One region of the Rhizobium sp. T1470 genome, then DNA from elsewhere that is predicted to be linked to it. Evidence: predicted binding sites of a transcription regulator. Region 1 holds the regulator's gene; the other holds the start of a gene.
What was found. Region 1 encodes LexA, which represses DNA repair genes until DNA is damaged. Its sites were predicted from a motif close to TGTTCNNNNTGTGTTCNG; they were not measured.
Positions count from the first base shown of each region.

Region 2: the regulator LexA is predicted to act here: its motif matches at 1,677-1,694, upstream of recA (recombinase RecA).

Region 1 covers NZ_CP148091.1:2,193,569-2,196,986, reverse strand. Annotated here, with positions in the region: gene kdsA (3-deoxy-8-phosphooctulonate synthase) at 1-639, opposite strand, end outside; gene WGT02_RS11080 (VOC family protein) at 636-1,520, opposite strand; gene lexA (transcriptional repressor LexA) at 1,720-2,436, shown strand; gene WGT02_RS11070 (hypothetical protein) at 3,314-3,418, shown strand, end outside.
Region 2 covers NZ_CP148091.1:2,483,250-2,486,667, reverse strand. Annotated here, with positions in the region: gene WGT02_RS12595 (pseudouridine-5'-phosphate glycosidase) at 1-606, opposite strand, end outside; gene WGT02_RS12590 (carbohydrate kinase family protein) at 635-1,579, opposite strand; gene recA (recombinase RecA) at 1,821-2,906, shown strand; gene alaS (alanine--tRNA ligase) at 3,060-3,418, shown strand, end outside.

The sequences.
Region 1 (3,418 bases):
CCCGCCTGGCTGCTGCACCGAATGCGTGGCGTCAAAGATCACGGGAGCGCCCATCGCCGCCATGATCGGCAGCGAACGCATGTCCGAAACCAGCGTGTTGTAGCCGAAGGAGGCGCCACGCTCGCACAGCAGGATATTGGGGTTGCCGGTCGAGTTCAGCTTGTTGAGGACATTCTTCATGTCCCAAGGAGCAAGGAACTGGCCCTTCTTGACGTTGATGGTGCGGCCGGTCTTGGCGGCAGCGACCAGCAGGTCGGTCTGGCGGCTGAGGAAGGCCGGGATCTGCAGGATGTCGACGACGGTCGCCACCTCGGCGCACTGCTCCTCGGTGTGGATGTCAGTCAGGACCGGAAAGCCGTATTCCTTCTTGAGGTCTGCAAAGACCTCAAGCGCCGTTTCGAGGCCGATCCCACGCTGAGCCGACAGCGAGGTGCGGTTCGCCTTGTCGAAGGAGGACTTGTAGACGAGGCCGAGACCAAGCTTGTCGCAGAGTTCCTTTAGCACGCCCGCGACCATGAAGGCATGGTCACGGCTCTCCATCTGGCAGGGCCCAGCAATCAGCGACAGCTTGCCGGCATTGGAAAAGGTGACGCAGCCGGCGCCTTCGCCAACCACGACTTCGGACTTTGTCTGGCTCATCGTTTCTCCTCAAAGGCGAAGAGCGCGCCCTGCCCGGGAGCCGCCTTCACCAGAATTCGATTGTTTTTGCGCGTGTAGGTCATCCCGTTAGCAGCCAAATGCGCTTCTGTCACGGCGAGCTCGCCAACCTTGAAGACGATGGCGATGCCGCGCAAGCCGCGATCGGTGGACGCTGCAGGAAGGTCGAAATATGCATACAATCCATCGGGGGATAGAACGCTGATCCTGGCATTCGGAGCGGCGACGCTCACGCCGAAGGCGTCGTTGACAATCCCCGGGCCGTGCGCCGCTGCGCGCACGAATGATCCGAACGCCTTCGGATCTGGCGAAACCAGAGCGATCTCTGCGATCCCATGGACGCCGTTCGCGTGCACTTGCAGCGCTTTTCGATCGGCCGGCAGCGGATTGACGCGTTGACACGTGAAAAAGAAGAAATCCGGAGCCCGCAGATCCACCGCGAAAGCGAGCTTGAACGCGGCTGTGGCCTCCGAGCCATCGGGCATCTTCATCGGTCGCTCGAACTGTAGCATCTCGCCGCCATTGATCCTTTCGGAAAGGAACCGGGCGTGGTCGCGATCGGCATCTGCGGTCGCGAAGACCACGGCAGAGAATCCATCGTCCCCGCATCGAAACCGAAAGGCGCGGTCACGCGCGGTGAAGACATTCCCTTTCTTCGCCGACGCCTCGTGCAGTTCCGCGCTGGCGACCCCCAGGGGCTCTAGGTAAGTTTCGTCGGAGAAGAATATGCAGGCGTTCTCTGTTCCAAACGGATGCCGGGCATCGGGCGCGATGGTGAACCCAAGTTTTCCGAGACGTTCGCGCGCGAGTCCAATATTGGAGACCGGCAGCACGATGTGGTCCAGCGGATGTGCTTCGCTCATAGCAAACTCTCCGGAATTTGCGAAGATGTGCGCCGGGTCGCAGGACAATGCAACCCCCTTCGGCGCTTTCAGTCAAATGAACTGAGAAAACTGAACAAGTTGCGGGCAAGTTTTACGAAAATTTAGGCACTTGCGGAACACATATGGAACATATAGTGTCTGTTCTGGCTTTGTTTCACGACTCTGGGGTTCAACTTCGATGCTGACGCGTAAACAACAGGAGCTTCTTCTCTTCATTCACGAGCGAATGAAGGAGTCCGGTGTCCCCCCTTCTTTCGATGAAATGAAAGATGCCTTGGACCTCGCGTCGAAGTCAGGCATTCACCGGCTGATTACAGCGCTCGAAGAACGTGGCTTCATTCGCCGACTGCCGAATCGGGCCCGCGCCCTGGAGGTCATCAAGCTTCCGGAGGCATATAACCCGAGCTTGCAACCACGCCGCGGCTTTTCGCCGAGCGTCATCGAAGGCAGCCTCGGCAAACCGCAGCTTGTTGCGCCGCCGAAGCCGGCAGCACATGCCGACAACGGCAATTCCGCCTCGGTACCGGTTATGGGACGGATCGCCGCCGGCGTGCCGATTTCGGCAATCCAGAACAATACTCACGACATCACCGTTCCGGCCGACATGCTTGGCCCGGGCGAGCACTATGCGCTTGAGGTCAAGGGCGACTCGATGATCGAAGCCGGCATTTTCGATGGCGACACGGTGATCATTCGCAATGGCAGCACCGCAAATCCCGGCGACATCGTTGTCGCGCTCGTCGATGACGAAGAAGCGACCCTCAAGCGCTTCCGCCGGAAGGGCGCCTCCATTGCGCTCGAGGCCGCGAACCCGGCTTATGAAACGCGTATTTTTGGACCCGACCGCGTCAAGGTTCAGGGCAAGCTCGTCGGGCTCATTCGTCGTTATCATTGACGACAGGCGGCTCACCGTCAAACGTGCCGCTTCGCCAGTTGTATGCCCAATGCCGCATCCAGGGGCGGTCAAGCGTGGTAGTAGGCGGTGACACGATGGTGTTCCCTGTTCGTCTTTGCGTATCTCGGCGGCGCCAGAGCCGCGACGCAGGATTTCTCCGGTGAATAGCAGTGCGTCCGGCCGGCATTCGGTCGCACGCAGGCGAGCGGGCGTCACGACGATATCGGCGGTATCGCGCGCAGCGCCGAAGTAAGCAGGGTTTTCGACGATTGTCAGAACGTAGCTGCTATCGTGCGTGGCGGTGCACCAGGCGTTTTCAGGGAAACAAGGCGGTCTTCAGCGCCCGTCGCAGAGGCCTGCCGCAACGTATTGCGGGCATTGCGCAATTCCTTAGCCGAGAGTCTTTGAGCTTGGCCTTCGCTGTCCGCCGCCGGACAGGGGTGATATTGCGTCGCCGAGGTGGAATTGATGCAGTGCCAGCGGTCACGGCGATCCCCTTCCCGACGCTCAACGCAGCCCGTGATCGTCGTGATTATACGCGCGTCCAATATGACGGTCGCCCTACTCCGTGCTTCGAACTGGGCGGAAAGCATTCCCACGACACCAATACGCCCGCCAGCGCAAGATTTCGGATCAGTCGGCGGCGCCCCGGGGACTGCGGCCGGTGCAATCAGGGCGAACGCAACAAACCATGCCCCCAGGCGGATCATTGGCGGGTCACTTGCGAGCTCAAACCAGAGGACGGCGTCGGCCCGAGGAAGACCGGAGAAAATACGAAGAACCGCCCATGATCCATCTCCGTCGCCACAGCGCGACGAAAACACGAAGAGCAGCCGGGCGGCGCGGTCGTAAACCACGTTGCCCAGGAGACGAGTGATTGCGTGCTGAAGGCGCGCGGAGGCTTCTAAGCAGATTGAGCCCGAAGAAAAGAACGCTCTGCCATGCGAGCAAGCGCATCCGCGCCGAGGGGCCTGCCTCACAA
Region 2 (3,418 bases), 290 kb from region 1:
CAATCCGGAGGCGCGCGACCAGAAGGCGGGGAATTCCTCGCTTTCATAGGTGACAACAGGCACGCCCGCGGTTTCGAGCACTTCCAGGGTCTTCGGAATGTCGAGGATTGCCTTGGCGCCGGCGCAAACGACGATGACGCCGGTGCGGCCAAGTTCCTCGAGGTCGGCGGAGACATCGAAGCTTTCCTCGGCACCGCGGTGGACGCCACCGATGCCACCGGTGGCGAAGACCTTGATGCCGGCACGCTCTGCGGCTATCATCGTAGCTGCCACGGTCGTTGCCCCGTGACGGCGCTCGGCGATCGCAAAGGCGAGGTCGGCGCGCGAGACCTTCAGGACATCCTTGGCCTGCGCCAGCTGCTCCAGCTGATCGGCTTCGAGGCCGATGTGCAGCGTACCGTGAATGACTGCGATGGTGGCCGGGACGGCCCCCTCCTCACGAATGAGCGCCTCGACGCTGCGGGCCATCTCGATGTTGCCGGGGTAGGGCATGCCATGCGTGATGATGGTCGATTCGAGCGCCACAATCGGCGCGCCGCGCTGCTTGGCGCTTGCGACCTCTTTGGAATAGGCGATCGGCAGCAGGGGGGAGATCGGTTTCGTCATTGTCTCTTCCATTTCGTCGGTATTGCCTTCAATGCAAAATTCTCGCCGGTGGAACAAGCGAAAGTGTCTCCCTGACCAACTCGGGGGAGAGGTTTTCATTGACGGCGTGCGGAGACTGTACCGTAAGAGCTGCGGCAGCGGCGCCCTCCCGAACGGCATCGGCCAAGGGAATCCCGCGCATCAATCCCGAAATAACGCCGGCCGCGAGCGAGTCGCCGGCGCCTGTGACATCTGCGACGCCTTCGAGGTTTGCCGGCTGCAGGGCAACGACGCGGCGATCCGCAAAGGCGATCAGCTCGCGCTGGCCGCGCGTGACGACGCCGCCACGCAAACCGATGTCACCCAGCAGTGATGGCCAGTGCGCCGGATCGTTGGGGCGTTCGCCCGTCAGCGCGGCGGCCTCTGCCTCGTTGAGGAAAAGATAGTCTATCCCTTGAATGCACGGCTTCAGCTTGATTGCCTTCGCCGGTGAGATTGCGATCGCGCCCACCGGCTTGCCGAGCGCTTTGGCGCGCTCGACGATCGACGCCAGGGTGTCTGCCGGCAGGTTGGCATCGAAGAGGATGAAATCAGTCGCGGCAAAGGCATCGCGGACGGCGCGGATCGAGAGCCGGCGCGGCATGAACATGCGGTAGAGATCCATGTCGGCAAGGGCAATCACCAGGTTTCCGTCGTTCTCGATGATGGCAGTATAACTCGGCGTCTTCCGATCCAAGAAAACGAAGGGGCGATCGTGAACGCCTGCGAAATCGGCTGCCTCGCTGACCATCTCGCCGACCGGATCGCCGCCACGGGGCGAGATCATCGTCACGTCGAAGCCCAGCCGGGCAAGGTTGCGCGCCGCATTGAAGCCGCCGCCGCCTGGCTCCTCGAACCATGAGCCCGGATTGCTGGCGCCGGCCACCGTGCCGCCAGAAATGCGTCCGCGCCTGTCGATGTGTGCGCCGCCGAGGACAAGAATCTTCTGCTTCATTTCATCGTCCTGCATCGCCGGAAAGATACGAATCGTCCCGCCGCCGCCGTCGGGTTGGCGACGAGTGCCCTATCTCTAAGCCGTTGCTTTCCATTACTAAAACAAATGTAGAACACAGGCTATTTTACCTTTTTCTTTCAATTATTTGAACCTCGCTTGCGCGATGAGAACAAATACGGTACAAAATCGAGATCGGCGGCGACATTGCTTGAGCGGCTTCAATAACCTAAAGGTGGATCGAATGTCACAGAATACATTGCGGCTTGTAGAGGACAAATCGGTGGACAAAAGCAAGGCACTTGAAGCGGCACTCTCACAGATCGAGCGGTCGTTCGGCAAGGGCTCTATCATGAAGCTGGGCTCGAACGAGAGCGTGGTCGAGATCGAGACGGTCTCGACGGGCTCTCTCGGGCTCGATATTGCGCTCGGTATCGGCGGACTGCCGAAGGGACGCATCATCGAGATTTACGGGCCGGAAAGCTCGGGCAAGACGACGCTGGCACTGCAGACGATTGCGGAAAGCCAGAAAAAGGGCGGTATCTGCGCCTTTGTCGACGCCGAACACGCGCTCGATCCGGTCTATGCCCGCAAGCTTGGCGTCGATCTGCAGAACCTTCTGATCTCCCAGCCGGATACCGGCGAGCAGGCGCTCGAGATTACCGATACGCTGGTGCGCTCCGGCGCCATCGACGTGCTCGTTGTCGACTCCGTGGCTGCGCTGACGCCGCGCGCTGAAATCGAAGGTGAAATGGGCGATAGCCTGCCGGGCCTTCAGGCACGACTGATGAGCCAGGCGCTGCGCAAGCTGACGGCTTCGATTTCGAAGTCGAAGACCATGGTCATCTTCATCAACCAGATCCGCATGAAGATCGGCGTTATGTTCGGCTCGCCGGAAACGACGACCGGCGGTAACGCGCTGAAGTTTTATGCTTCCGTTCGTCTCGACATTCGCCGTATCGGCGCGGTCAAGGAACGCGAAGAGGTGATCGGCAACCAGACGCGCGTCAAGGTCGTCAAGAACAAGATGGCGCCTCCCTTCAAGCAGGTCGAATTCGACATCATGTATGGCGAAGGCGTGTCCAAGACCGGCGAGTTGGTCGACCTCGGCGTGAAGGCCGGTATCGTCGAGAAATCAGGTGCCTGGTTCTCCTATAACAGTCAGCGCCTCGGTCAGGGTCGCGAAAACGCGAAGATTTTCCTGCGCGACAATCCGGAGGTCCTACGCGAGATCGAAGCATCGCTTCGTCAGAATGCTGGACTGATCGCCGACCGCTTCCTGCAGAATGGCGGGCCTGATGCAAATGATGGGGACGACGTCGAAGGATAGTTCCCAACAGGTTCCGAACAGTTCGAAACCGGCCGCATTCTCGATCAGAATGCGGCCGGTTTTGTTTGTCTGCTGGACAGTGGTTAATGCGAGCGATAAAAGCCACTGGATTTAAGATTTGACCTGCCTATTGGCAGCATTGAAGGGCATAGCATGAGCGGTGTGAATGATATCCGGTCGACCTTCCTCGACTACTTCAAGAAGAACGGCCATGAAATCGTTCCGTCGAGCCCATTGGTGCCACGCAACGATCCGACGCTGATGTTCACCAATGCCGGCATGGTGCAGTTCAAGAACGTTTTCACCGGCCTGGAGCAGCGCCTGTACAAGACCGCCTCGACAGCCCAGAAGTGCGTCCGTGCCGGCGGCAAGCATAACGACCTCGATAATGTCGGCTATACCGCGCGCCATCACACCTTCTTCGAGATGCTGGGCAATTTCTCTTTTGGCGACTACTTCAAGGAGCGGGCGATCGAGCTCGCCTGGAACCTGATCACCAAGGAATTTGCGAT